2 regions of the Burkholderia sp. KL41 genome follow, and region 2 is predicted to be linked to the other one. Evidence: riboswitches for the same ligand, from Rfam matches in the RefSeq annotation. Region 2 holds a riboswitch; the other holds the start of a gene.

Region 1 (6,498 bases), on a different replicon from region 2:
ATGGGCTCAATCGCGCCGTCGGCGAGAAACACAGCATCGCGTGCCCGTCGGCGCTGATCGGCGCGTCCAACTTTTTCGAGCTGGCCGTGGCGGCAGCCATCAGCCTGTTCGGCTTCCACTCGGGCGCGGCGCTCGCGACCGTCGTCGGCGTGCTCATCGAGGTGCCGGTCATGCTGCTCGTCGTGCGCGTCGTCAACCGTTCGAAGGGCTGGTACGAGCGCGCGTGAAATCAATCAGGATTCCGGAAATGACCGACATCACGATCTATCACAACCCCGATTGCGGCACGTCGCGCAACACGCTGGCGATGATACGCAACAGCGGCGTCGAACCACGTGTCGTGCTGTACCTCGACACGCCGCCCGGGGAAGATGAATTGCGCGCGCTGATCGCGGCGATGGGCATCCCCGTTCGCGACGTGCTGCGTCGCAAGGGCACACCGTATGACGCGCTCGATCTCGACAATCCGAAATGGAGCGACGACGATCTGATCGGCTTCATGGTCGCGCATCCGCTCCTGATCAATCGCCCGATCGTCGTCACCCCGCTCGGCACGCGGCTGTGCCGCCCGTCCGAACAGGTGCTCGATATCCTGCCCGATCCGCAGAACGGGCCGTTTGCAAAGGAAGACGGCGAAATCGTGATCGATGCGGAGGGCAAGCGTGTCTGACCGCCTGAACGATCTGCCGCAACTCGACGCCGCGCTCTTTCGCGTGCCGGATGCGAGCCTGCTGCAACCCGCGCGCCCGTCGACGCATCCGCCACGCATCGTGCTGCTCTACGGTTCGTTGCGCGCGCGTTCGTTCAGCCGGCTGCTGGTCGAGGAGGCGGCGCGGCTGCTGACGGCCATGGGCGCCGATGTCAGGATCTTCAATCCGGCCGGATTGCCGTTGCCCGACGATGCACCCGAGCATCACCCGAAGGTGGCGGAGTTGCGCGAGCTCGTGCAATGGTCGGAGGGCATGGTGTGGTGCTCCCCCGAGCGGCACGGCGCGATGACCGGCGTGATGAAAGCGCAGATCGACTGGATTCCGCTGTCGGTCGGCGCGGTACGGCCGACGCAGGGAAAGACGCTGGCGGTCATGCAGGTCAGCGGCGGATCGCAATCGTTCAACGCGGTCAACCAGATGCGGGTGCTCGGGCGCTGGATGCGCATGCTGACCATTCCGAACCAGTCGTCCGTCGCGAAGGCGTTCATGGAGTTCGGCGACGACGACAGGATGAAGCCGTCCGCGTATTTCGACCGGGTCGTCGACGTCATGGAGGAACTGGTCAAGTTCACGCTGCTCACGCGCGACGTCGGCGCGTACCTGACGGACCGGTACAGCGAGCGCAAGGAAAGCGCAGAACAACTGTCGCAGCGTGTGAACCAGGCACGCATCTGACCCGCTCGCGGGCACGCGGCGCGGCGGTGCATCGTTCGCACCGGAGCAGCGTGCCCGTGCCGGGTGAGCCCGGTTACCGGGCCAGCGTCAGGAACAGATAGGCTGCGTAACCCGCGCCGTTCGCCAGCAACGCCCAGATCGCGAGCCCGCGCGTGCGCGCATTGACGCGCAGCCATGCGGCCGCCGCGAGCGTGACGATCACGCCGGTCAGCACTTCGAGGCGCGGCTCCCATGGCGTCAGCATGATGCCGATCGCCGGCAGCAGCGTGCCCTGGAACACCATCGCGCCGGTGATGTTGCCGAACGCGAGCGTGTCCTTTCCGCGGCGGATCCACAGCACGCTGTTGACCTTCTCGGGCAACTCCGTCGCGATCGGCACGATGATCAGCGACAGCAGCAATGCCGAGACGCCGAGCACGTGCGACACGCCTTCCACGCCGTGAATGAAACCCTTCGCCCCGCCGACCAGCAGCGCGACGCCGATGAGCAGCTGCAGCGCGATGGTCGCCAGGTTGGTCGGCAAGCCCAGGCGCGACAGGAACATCTTGTGCGGCGCCTCGGTGCCATGCCCGGCATCGACGAGCTGGTTCGACGCACGGAACGTCATCACGACATACATCACGTAGATCCCGACCAGCATCGCGGCGAGCAGCGCGCGCACGGCGCTGTTGTGATGCGGGACGAACATCGCGGCGGTGGCCAGCGAGAACGCGGCGAGGAAGTAGTTCAGGTCGCGCACGAAACCCGTCCGTTCGGGCGCGATCGTGCCGCGCGGCCCGCGCGAGCGGATCACCGCGAGCGTCATCAGGAACGTGGTGAGCGTGGCGAGCATCAGCGGCGCGCCGAGAATCGCGCCGACACCGATCTCCTCGTTCACGGCCGGGTTTGCCGTGCCGCCGGCGAGCGCGAGCAGCGGCACCATCGTTTCGGGCAGCGCGGTGCCGACGGCGGCGAACAGTGAACCGGTGACGCCTTCGGAAATCTTCAGGCGTTCGCCGAGATGTTCGAGCGCATTGGTGAAGACCTCGGCGGCGACGAGGATGACGATCAGCATGACCGCCAGTTCGACGAACATGAACGTCATGCGGCACCTCCGCAGGCATGCGTGCGGATAGCGGCGAAACGCGGGGAGAGGGCGGCGGGGAACATGGGGACTCCGTGGTCGGACGTTGACGAACCATGGCACATCCGCCGACGTCCGACCAGGAACGACGCGATGTGCCGATGGTCTCGCCAGGCCGATCAGGCTGAACGCGCCACGGCCGCAGGCCGAGTGTGTTGACGCGTTCGCTTTCCGGAGACGGAAAGCAGGCTACTCCCCAAAGACGAAGGGCAGTCTAGCCGAGCGGGTTGCTTTCGACAAGCATTCATCCTGAAAAAATATACCCCTCTCCCCTATACGGGAACCCTTCCGGATATATACTCCCCCTCCCTATTCAGGAGCCCGTCGTCGATGAGCCATACCGTTCGTGAAAAACAGAAGCTGCTGAACCGCGTGCGCCGGATCAAGGGCCAGGTCGAGGCCATCGAGCGCGCGCTCGGGGAGGAGCGCGGCTGCAACGAGGTCCTGCAATTGATCACGAGTTGTCGCGGCGCGATGAACGGGCTGCTCGCCGTCGTGCTGGAAGACCACATTCGCGAGCATCTGGTCGATGCGCACGAACCTGACGCACACGAAGGCAGCGCGACCGAGCAGCTGATCGACGTGGTGCACAGCTATTTCAAGTAATCGAGGCAGGACATGAACGCTTTCCGGGATGACGCGTTCGGCGCGGGGCACGACCATATCTTTCTCGGTGCGGCGCACGAGCAGAACGAACGCAGGACGTGGATGGTCATCGGCCTGTGCTCGGCAATGATGGTGGCCGAGATCGTCGGCGGCACGCTGTTCGGGTCGCTTGCGCTCGTCGCCGACGGGTTGCACATGTCGACGCACGCGGGCGCGATGCTGATCGCCGCGCTGGCCTATACCTATGCGCGCAAGCATGCCGACGATCCGCGCTTCGTGTTCGGCACCGGCAAGCTGGGCGACCTGGCCGGGTTCACGAGCGCGATCGTGCTCGCGATGATCGCGATCCTGATCGGCTACGAGGCGGTTGCGCGTCTGCTGGCGCCCGTTCCCATTCACTTCGGCGAAGCGATTCCGATTGCCGTGCTGGGGCTCGCGGTGAACCTCGCCAGCGTGTGGCTGCTGAGCGGCGGCCATCACCACGGGCATGGCCATGGGCACGGTCATCATCATGGGCACGACCACGACCATGATCACGACGATGATCATCATGAGCATCACGATCACGGTTCGCACACGGCGGCCCATCGCGACCACAACATCCGGTCGGCCTACGTTCACGTGATCGCCGACGCGGCCGTGTCGGTGCTGGCCATCGTCGGCCTGCTGCTCGCACGTGCATTCGGCTGGGTCTGGATGGACCCCGTTGCGGGCATTGTCGGCGCGCTCGTGATCGCGAACTGGTCGTATGGGCTGATGCGCGATACCGGCGGCATCCTGCTCGACGTCAACGTCGATCGCAGGCTGGCTGCGCGCATACGTGATGCGATCGAGGCGCTGGGCGACACGGTCAACGATCTTCACGTGTGGCGTGTCGGGCCGGGCCACATGAGTGCGATCGTGTCGGTCGAAACCGTCGAGACGGTGCGCGACGCGCGTTTCTACCATGCGCTGATCGAGGGTTTCGACGGCGTGTCCCACGTGACCGTCGAAGTGATGACGCCTGCGAAGGCGGCCTGACCGTGGCCGTGAAATCACCGTGCATCGAGCTGTGCGCGTTCGACGGCCGGACGGGCTTTTGTGTCGGCTGCCTGCGCACGCGCGACGAGGCGCGCGACTGGAAGAAGCTGACCGACCATCGCCGGCACCAGATACTGAACGACCGCAATCGCCGCCAGGCGAAAATCCGGCGCGAACCGGGGGAGTGAAGGGGCGTCGTCGTCGTGCTTCGCCTGGTGTTGCGCCGGCCGTCACGCCGATGCGACACGCGCGGGAAACGCCTTACCCTTCGACGCCGCGCGGAAAATGAAGCGCAAACGTCGTGCGCCCGTCACGGCTTGCGACCTCGACCTTGCCGCGATGCAGCTCCATGATCGATTTCACGATCGCGAGCCCGAGGCCCGCGTTGCGCGCCGCGCCGTGCCGCGACGAATCGATGCGGTAGAAGCGCTCGAAGATCCGTTCGACCTGTTCGGGCGGAATCGCGGCGCCGCGATTGGTGACTTCGACGACCGCATACCCGCCTTGCGTGGACACCGCCAGCTCGATCGTCGACCCGGCTTGCGCATGTTCGAGCGCGTTCGACGCGAGATTGCTGACGGCGCGCCGGAACAGCGTCGCATCGGCGACGACGGTCGCTTCGCCTTGCACGTCGATGCGCACGCCGGCTTCATCGGCAAGCGCCTGGAAATACGACGCGAGCCGGCGCAGTTCGCCGCCCGCGTCAAGTTCGGTGGTCTTCAGGTGCTGACGCGCATTGTCGGTGCGCGCGAGAAACAGCATGTTCTCGATCATCCGCTGCAGCCGTTCGCATTCCTCGATATTCGAATCGATCAGCGCTTCGTATTCCTCGGTCGTGCGCGCGCGCGACAGCGTGACCTGCGACGAACTGATCACGTTGGCGAGCGGCGTGCGCATGTCGTGCGCAAGATCGGACGAGAACTGGGAGAGCCGCACGAACGCGCGTTCGAGGCGGTCGAGCATCCGGTTGACCGACGTCGCGAGTTCACGCAGCTCGACCGGGCCGCCATGCGCGTCGAGCCGCGCGTTCAGGTTGTGGGCCTCGATGCGTGACGTCTGCCGGCCGAGGCTCTCGACCGGGCGCAGGCCGCGCGACGCGACCGCGTAACCGAGCGCGCCGACCAGCAGCGCGCCCGCGGCCGCCGCGAGCCAGATGTCGACGCGATAGCTTTCGAGCAACGACTGGCGATCGGTCGCCGTGCGTGCAAGCGCAACCTGGATCGCATCGCCGGACGGCAGCGTGGCGCGCGCATACACGCAGCGCGACGTGCCGATCCCGGGCGGCGCGCACGTGAACGGGGTGCCGGTTGCGCCGGCCGGATGGGGCGCGGCGATCACCGACGCCAGCGTGTGGCCGGCTTCGTCGGAATGCTCGACGAGCGCGCGGTTCCGCGCGTCGTAGATGCCGAGATAGACGCCCGGATGCGACAGCAGCACTTCATGAAACACGGCCGGATCGGCGCGCAGCGCGGCAGCCGAGCCGCTCGCGTGCGCAAGCTGCAGGAACTGGTTGAGCTTGCCGGAGATCTCGATGTCGTCGCGCCGCGTCAGCTCGGCGGACAGCGAGCGATACAGGTACGCGCCGGTCAGCGCGAACACGAGCGCGGCGACGACGGCGAACGCCAGCGTCAGGCGCCGCAGCAGCGAATACGAGGCCGGGCTGCTGCGCGTCACGAACGATCCTCGAGCACGTAGCCCATCCCGCGGATCGTGTGGATCAGCTTCTTCTCATGGGCGTTGTCGATCTTCGCGCGCAGGCGCTTGATCGCGGCATCGACGACGTTCGTGTCGCTGTCGAAATTCATGTCCCAGATCTGCGACGTGATGAAGGTGCGCGTCAGCACTTCGCCTTCGCGTTCGGCGAGCAACTGCAGCAGCGCGAATTCCTGCGCGGTCAGGTCGATGCGGGTGTCGGCGCGCCGCACGCGGCGGCGGATCAGGTCGACTTCGAGATCGGCGACATGCAGGATGTCGCGCACGTTGCGCGGCGCGCGTCGCAGCAGCGAGCGGATGCGCGCGAGAAACTCGGCATACGCGAACGGCTTGAGCAGGTAGTCGTCGGCACCCAGCTCGAGCCCGGCGACCTTGTCCTCGATCGCCTCGCGCGCCGTGAGCAGCAGCACCGGCGTCTGCTTCTGCGCGCGCAGGCGCCGGAGTACCTCGAAGCCATCCATTTCCGGCAGCATCACGTCGAGCACGACGAGATCGAAATCCTCGTGCAGCGCAAGGAACAGCCCGTCCTTGCCGGTTTCCGCAATGTCGACCGTGTAACTCGCCTCCATCAGCCCTTTCCGGAGGTACGACGCCATCTTGGGTTCGTCTTCGACTATCAGTATCCGCATGGTGAGGCAGGCTGTCCGTGAT
Region 2 (6,498 bases):
CTCGTACGCGGCGAGCCAGTCGGCGCGCAGTGCGGTGGCGAGCTGGCGGCGCACGAACTGGCGCGCGCGATGCACGGCGGCCGGATCGGCTTCCGCCATCTGGTCGGCGAGGTAGGTTTCCGACGGCAGCGTCAGCGCGAGTTCGCGGAACGCGGGCGACAGCGTCGCGTCGGTCAGCACGCGGCGGAAGGCGGCAACGAAGTTCTCGCCGAGCGTGAGCGGCTCGTTCGCGGCGGCACGCGAGGCGAGCGTCAGCAGCGCGCGCGTCGCGAGGCGCTGGCCGGCTTCCCAGCGGTTGAACGGATCGCTGTCGTGCGCGAGCAGGAACGCGAGGTCGTCGTCGCTGTAGTCGTACTCGACGATCACCGGCGACGAGAAGTTGCGCAGCAGCGACGGCAGCGGTTGTTCCGGCACGTCGACGAACGTGAAGGTCTGTTCGGTGTCGGTGAAGTCGAGCACGCGCGTCGTGCCGGCCGCGGCGGCTTCGCCGTCGAGGCGCAGCGGCAGGTCGCGGCCGTCGCGGCCGATCAGGCCGATCGCGAACGGGATCAGCAGCGGGCCTTGCTGCGTTTCGCGCGCGGCCGGCGACGCGTCGCCGTAGCCCCCCTGCGCGAGCGTGACGGTATAGCGGCGCGCGGCCGCGTCGTACGCGGTGCGCACCGACACGCGCGGTGTGCCGGCCTGGCTGTACCAGCGCTCGAACTGCGCGAGGTCACGCCCGTTCGCGTCGGCCATCGCGTGGCGGAAGTCGTCGCAGGTCACGGCGTGCCCGTCGTGGCGCTTGAAATACAGGTCCATCCCCTTGCGGAAGCCGTCGCGGCCGAACAGCGTCTGGTACATCCGCACGACTTCCGAGCCTTTCTCGTAGACGGTCATCGTGTAGAAGTTGTTGATCTCGACGTAGCTCTCCGGGCGCACCGGGTGCGCCATCGGGCCGGCATCCTCGGCGAACTGCAACTGGCGCAGCACCCGCACGTCCTCGATGCGCTTGACCGCGCGGGCCGCCGATTCGACGGCGTCGCCCGCGGCCATGTCGGCCGAGAATTCCTGGTCGCGGAACACCGTCAGCCCTTCCTTCAGGCTCAGCTGGAACCAGTCGCGGCAGGTCACGCGGTTGCCGGTCCAGTTGTGGAAGTACTCGTGGCCGACCACCGACTCGATGTTCGCGAAGTCGGTGTCGGTCGCGGTCTCGGGGTTCGCCAGCACGTACTTCGTGTTGAAGATGTTGAGCCCCTTGTTTTCCATCGCGCCCATGTTGAAGTCGCCGACCGCGACGATCATGAAGCGGTCGAGATCGAGCTCGAGGCCGAAGCGCTTCTCGTCCCAGCGGATCGAATGGATCAGCGAATCCATCGCGTGACGCGTCTTGTCGAGATCGGCCGGCTCGACCCACACCTGCAGCAGCTTTTCCTTGCCCGAGCCGGTCGTGATCTTCTCCTCGATCGCGACGAGCTTGCCGGCGACCAGTGCGAACAGGTAGCTCGGCTTGCGGAACGGGTCTTCCCACTTCGCGAAGTGGCGGCCATCGGGCAGGTCGCCGGAATCGACGAGGTTGCCGTTCGACAGCAGCACCGGGTAGGCGGCCTTGTCGGCGCGCAGCGTCACCGTGTACGACGCCATGACGTCCGGGCGATCGAGGAAGTAGGTGATGCGGCGAAAGCCCTCGGCTTCGCACTGCGTGAAGAAGTTGCCGCTCGATACATAGAGACCCGACAGCGTCGTATTCTGGTCGGGAGCGCATGCGCTTTCGAGCGTCAGCTCGAATGCATCGGGGACGTTCTCGACGGTCAGCCCGTGCTCGTGCGCGCGCACGGCGCCATGCGGCGCGCCGTCCAGCCGTGCGCCGACGAATTCGAGCGCTTCGCCCATCAGCTCCAGGTGCGGCGCGGGCGCGGCGTCCGGGTTGCGGCGCACGCGCATCGTATTCCTGACGATCGTACGGGCCGGCGCGAGATCGAATTCGAGCGCAACGGTATCGATGAGAAAGGCCGGCGGCGTGTAGTCGGCGCGGCGGATCACGGTGGAGGAAGCGTTGTCGGACATGGTCGTCGAGATCGGTGGTGTGGGGGACGGGCCCGTGGCACGGGCCGGGCGAACCGGGCCATTGTACAAAGGCTTGCGGCTGCGTGCCGGGCGAACTTTTTACCGGTTCCGGGAGTCCGCGTATTATCGGCATCCCGTTACGGTTCGCGCGGTGCGACGAACGGGTGACGGATCGAAGAGGATCAACATGAAACGCGAATGGATTCAACGCGGTGCGGGCTGGGCGGCGGTGCTGTGCGTGGCGCTGCTGACCGGCTGCACCAGCTACGTGACGACCCAGGTCACGGCCTTCTCCGACTGGAGCGGCAGCGACGCGACACGCACCTATGCGTTCACCCGCACCGATGCGCAGAAGAACAGCATCGAGCAGTCGACTTACGAGCCGATCGTCGCGAACGAGCTGTCCACGTATGCGTTCCGGCAGGTGCCGCAGGCGCAGGCGCGGTATCTCGTCGGGCTGACCTATGCGGTCGGCAGCGATCTCGTGACGGTGCCGCAGCCCGTCTATTACGATCCGTGGTTCGTCGGGCCGGGGCCGTACTGGCGGCGCGGGCCGTGGGGCCCGTGGGGGCCCTGGGGGCCGATGCCGGCCGGTTATGTCGCGCAGACGTACCAGGTGTTCGACTACACGCTCGGCATCCGCATCACCGAGCGCGCGACGGGCAAGGAGGTTTACAACGTGTCCGCGCGCACGACCGGCGACAACGGCACGCTGCTGTACGCGATGCCGTTCCTCGCGCGCAGCGCGCTCGCCGATTTCCCGCTGTCGAACGGCGCGGTTCGCTCGGTCCGGCTGCCGGTCGACAAGCGCGGCGGCCCGGCGGCACCGGCCGCCAACGAGCGCGCGGTGCCGGCTGCGCCCGCTTCGGGCGCCGCCGCCAAGTAACGCGGCATCAGCCTCGGCGCGGCCGTCCGGCCGCGCCTGCCGTTTTCTTCCCCGTCAGACCCCGACGCCCAGCAGCGCCAGCGCGCCGAGCACGACGAACAGCACGGCCGCGATGCCGTGCACCAGCTTCGTCGGGAGGCGGTGCGCGAAGCGGTCGCCGAGCAGGATCGCGGGCACGTTCGCGAGCATCATCCCGAACGTCGTGCCGGCCACGACACCGATGTAGTCCTGGAAGCGCGCGGCCAGCGCGACGGTCGCGATCTGCGTCTTGTCGCCCATTTCCGCGAGGAAGAACGCGACGAGGGTCGCGCCGAACACGCCGAGCCGCGAACGGTTGGCATTGGCCTCGTCGGCGTCGAGCTTGTCCGGCACGAGGATCCACAACCCCATCGCGATGAACGAGAACGCGAGCGCCCAGCGCATGATCGACGGCGTGACCAGCGCGCCGAGCCATTCGCCGAGCGCGCCGGCGAAACCGTGGTTCACGAGCGTCGCGACGAGCACGCCGAGAATGATCGGCACCGGCTTGCGATAGCGCGCGGCCAGGACGAGGGAAAGCAATTGGGTCTTGTCGCCGATTTCAGCGAGGGCGACGGCGCCGGTGGAGATCAGGAAGGCTTGGGACACGTATGGGGTTCCACGGGCCGGTGTTGTGCGTGCGAGCGACGATCCACGGCGCGCCGGGCCCTGATGCGGCGCACTGTGAACCATCGGTCTCGCCAGGCCTAGGTGGCTGCGCCCGCCATGGCCGCAAGGCCAAGTCTGTTGACGGACGCCTCCGTCACGATGCGCGCCGGGGGCGCGGGACATCGAGCGGAGCGGCTACTCCCCAATGAGCGGCGAATTCTAGCACGGCGTGTCGCGCGCGGGAAAGCGGTCGAGCGGCGCGGCGCCTGGTGCTCGGCAAGCTCCGGCTGTACGGCAGACGGGCAGACGGGCAGGCAGACGCGGCGGCGAACGCCCGCGCCTGCCGGGACACCCCCCGGAACGCCGTTACGCGGCGGGGCGGCGCGCCGCCCCGCGCTCGTGGACGAGTTTGCCGGCCGCATAGGTGCGGTACACCGCGCGGTCGTCGCCGAGCAGCGCGAACGCGAACAGCAGTTCCTCGAGCGAATCCGCGCGCTTCGTGCGGCGCGCGAGCAGCGGCGTGGCCCGCGGATCGAGCACGACGAAGTCGGCCTCCGTGCGCGGCTTGAGCGTGCCGACCGTGTCGGCGAGGTCGAGCGCCTGCGCGGCGCCGGCCGTCGCGAGCCAGAACATCCGGGTCGCGGTCAGGTGGTGGCCCGACAGCCGCGCGACCTTGTGCGCTTCGTTCATCGTCTGCAGCATCGAGAACGACGTGCCGCCGCCGACGTCGGTCGCGAGCGTGACGGGCACGTCGTATTCACCGGCCTTGTCGAAATCGAACAGCCCGCTGCCGAGGAAGAAGTTCGACGTCGGGCAGTGCGCGACGACGGTGCGCGTCTCGGCCATCCGGCGGCGGTCCTCGTCGTCGAGGTGGATGCAGTGGCCGTACACCGCGCGCGGGCGCAGCAGCCCGTAGCGGTCGTAGATGTCGAGATAGCTGCGATGGCCGGGGAACAGCTCGGCCACCCATTTCACCTCGTCGACGTTCTCCGCGACGTGGCTCTGTACGAACACGTCCGGATGGCGGCGCGCGAGTTCGCCGCACGCCTCGAGCTGCGCTTCGGTCGACGTCGGCGCGAAACGCGGCGTGAGCGCGTACATCTGGCGGCCCTTGCCGTGCCAGCGGCCGATCAGCTCGGCACTGTCGTCGTAACCGGATTGCGCGGTATCGCGCAGGAATTCGGGGCAGTTGCGATCCATCAGCACCTTGCCCGCGATCATCCGCAGGTCGCGCGCGTCGCTCGCCGCGAACAGCGCATCGGCCGACTGCTTGTGCACCGTGCAGTAGACGAGCGCGCTCGTCGTGCCGCAGGCGAGCAGTTCGTCGACGAAGAAGTCGGCCACCTCGCGCGCATGCTCGGGATCGCCGAACTGGCGCTCGGTCGGGAACGTGTACTTGTCCAGCCACGGCAGCAGTCCCGGTGCCGGCGACGCGATCATGTCCGTCTGCGGATAGTGGATGTGCGTGTCGATGAAGCCGGGCACGATCAGCTTGTCGCGCAGGTCATGGACGATCGCGTCGCGCGCGAGCGTCGCGGCGAGCTGCGCGTACGGGCCGGCCGCGACGACTTTGCCGTCGTCGACGATCAGGAGGCCGTCGGTCTCGTAGTTCGCGGCCTGGCTCGATTGCGCCGGGTCGCCGTTGAAAGTCAGCAGCTGGGAACGGAAAGCGGTTTGCGTCATGACGAATGGTCCTGCATCAAGGTAAGGCGAACAGAAGAAAGCGATCGACGCCGGAGGGCGGCGGGACGGCGCTTCGCGAGCGGTAGCGGCACGCTGCGTGCGGCGCGACCGGAGGCGATTGCGCGGGCGAACGTGGCGGCCGAAGCCGCCGGCGAGTGGTTGCCGGCGGGCCTCGCAGCCGCTGCGTTCGCGACCGGTGCGGCGGCGACCGCAGCGGCAAACCGCGACGGCAAGCACGGGCGGGCGACGACGAATGGCGCGCTCGCCGCGCGGGCACGCACGCGACCGTTCCGGCGCGATGCCGGGCCGGTGGTTGCGAAGCGGATGCCGTTGCCGTGTTTCATCTGTCTGGGGTTCCTCGATGCGGGCCGTCAGGCGGCCTGCCAGTACGCGTCGAGGCGCGCGTACAGTGCGTCGCGCTGCGCCGGATCGATGAACGATGCCTCGAAGCCGTTGCGGATCACCGCATGGACTTCGGCATCCGTGAGTTGCAGCCCTTCGGCCGTCGCGAAGTAGTTTTCATTGACGTAGCCGCCGAAATAGGCCGGATCGTCGGAGTTGATCGTCACCGCGACGCCGCGATCGAGCAGCGCCTTCAGCGTGTGTTTCGCCATGTCGTCGAATACGCACAGCTTGAGGTTCGACAGCGGGCAGACGGTCAGTGCCGTGCGCGTCCTGGCGAGACGCTCGACCAGGGCCGCGTCCTCGATGCTGCGCACGCCGTGGTCGATCCGGTCGACCTTCAGCACGTCGAGCGCCTCGTAGATGTATGCGGGCGGGCCTTCCTCGCCCGCATGTGCGACGAGCTTCAGCCCGAGCGCGCGTGCCTTGTCGAACACGCGCGCGAACTTCGTCGGCGGATGGCCGAGTTCGGACGAATCGAGGCCCACGCCGATCAGGCGATGACGATAGCGCTCGAACAGCGGCAGCGCGGATTCGAACGTCGCGAGCGCGTCCTCTTCGGACAGGTGGCGCAGGAAGCACAGAATCAGCTTGCTCGACAGCCCGCGCTGCTCGTAATCGGCGAGTGCGCGCTCGATGCCCGCGACTACCGTCTCGATCGGCACGCCGCGTTCGGTGTGCGTTTGCGGATCGAAGAACAGTTCGGTGTGGACGACGTTGTCGGCGAGCGCGCGTTCGCAGTACGCGGCCGTCATGTCGTAGAAATCCTGCTCGGTCAGCAGCACGCTCGCACCGGCGTAATAGATGTCGAGGAACGACTGCAGGTCGGTGAACGCGTAGGCGGCGCGCAACGCGTC

The links. A riboswitch is a leader RNA that binds a small molecule or an ion and turns the genes downstream of it on or off. The one in region 2 is predicted to bind manganese.
Region 1: another riboswitch for manganese. It lies ahead of PQB87_RS31900 (sodium:calcium antiporter); the one in region 2 lies ahead of PQB87_RS05395 (TMEM165/GDT1 family protein).

The regions. Positions count from the first base shown of each region.
Region 1 is NZ_CM174447.1:3,231,542-3,238,039, reverse strand. It holds gene arsB (ACR3 family arsenite efflux transporter) at 1-227, shown strand, start outside; gene arsC (arsenate reductase (glutaredoxin)) at 248-670, shown strand; gene arsH (arsenical resistance protein ArsH) at 648-1,385, shown strand; gene PQB87_RS31900 (sodium:calcium antiporter) at 1,459-2,469, opposite strand; yybP-ykoY riboswitch at 2,544-2,718, opposite strand; gene PQB87_RS31895 (metal/formaldehyde-sensitive transcriptional repressor) at 2,839-3,114, shown strand; gene dmeF (CDF family Co(II)/Ni(II) efflux transporter DmeF) at 3,127-4,134, shown strand; gene PQB87_RS31885 (DUF1289 domain-containing protein) at 4,137-4,322, shown strand; gene PQB87_RS31880 (heavy metal sensor histidine kinase) at 4,396-5,808, opposite strand; gene PQB87_RS31875 (heavy metal response regulator transcription factor) at 5,805-6,476, opposite strand.
Region 2 is NZ_CM174446.1:1,128,950-1,135,447, forward strand. It holds gene pepN (aminopeptidase N) at 1-2,043, opposite strand, end outside; gene PQB87_RS05390 (DUF4136 domain-containing protein) at 2,231-2,929, shown strand; gene PQB87_RS05395 (TMEM165/GDT1 family protein) at 2,984-3,556, opposite strand; yybP-ykoY riboswitch at 3,635-3,772, opposite strand; gene guaD (guanine deaminase) at 3,923-5,239, opposite strand; gene PQB87_RS05405 (hypothetical protein) at 5,236-5,583, opposite strand; gene PQB87_RS05410 (adenosine deaminase) at 5,611-6,498, opposite strand, start outside.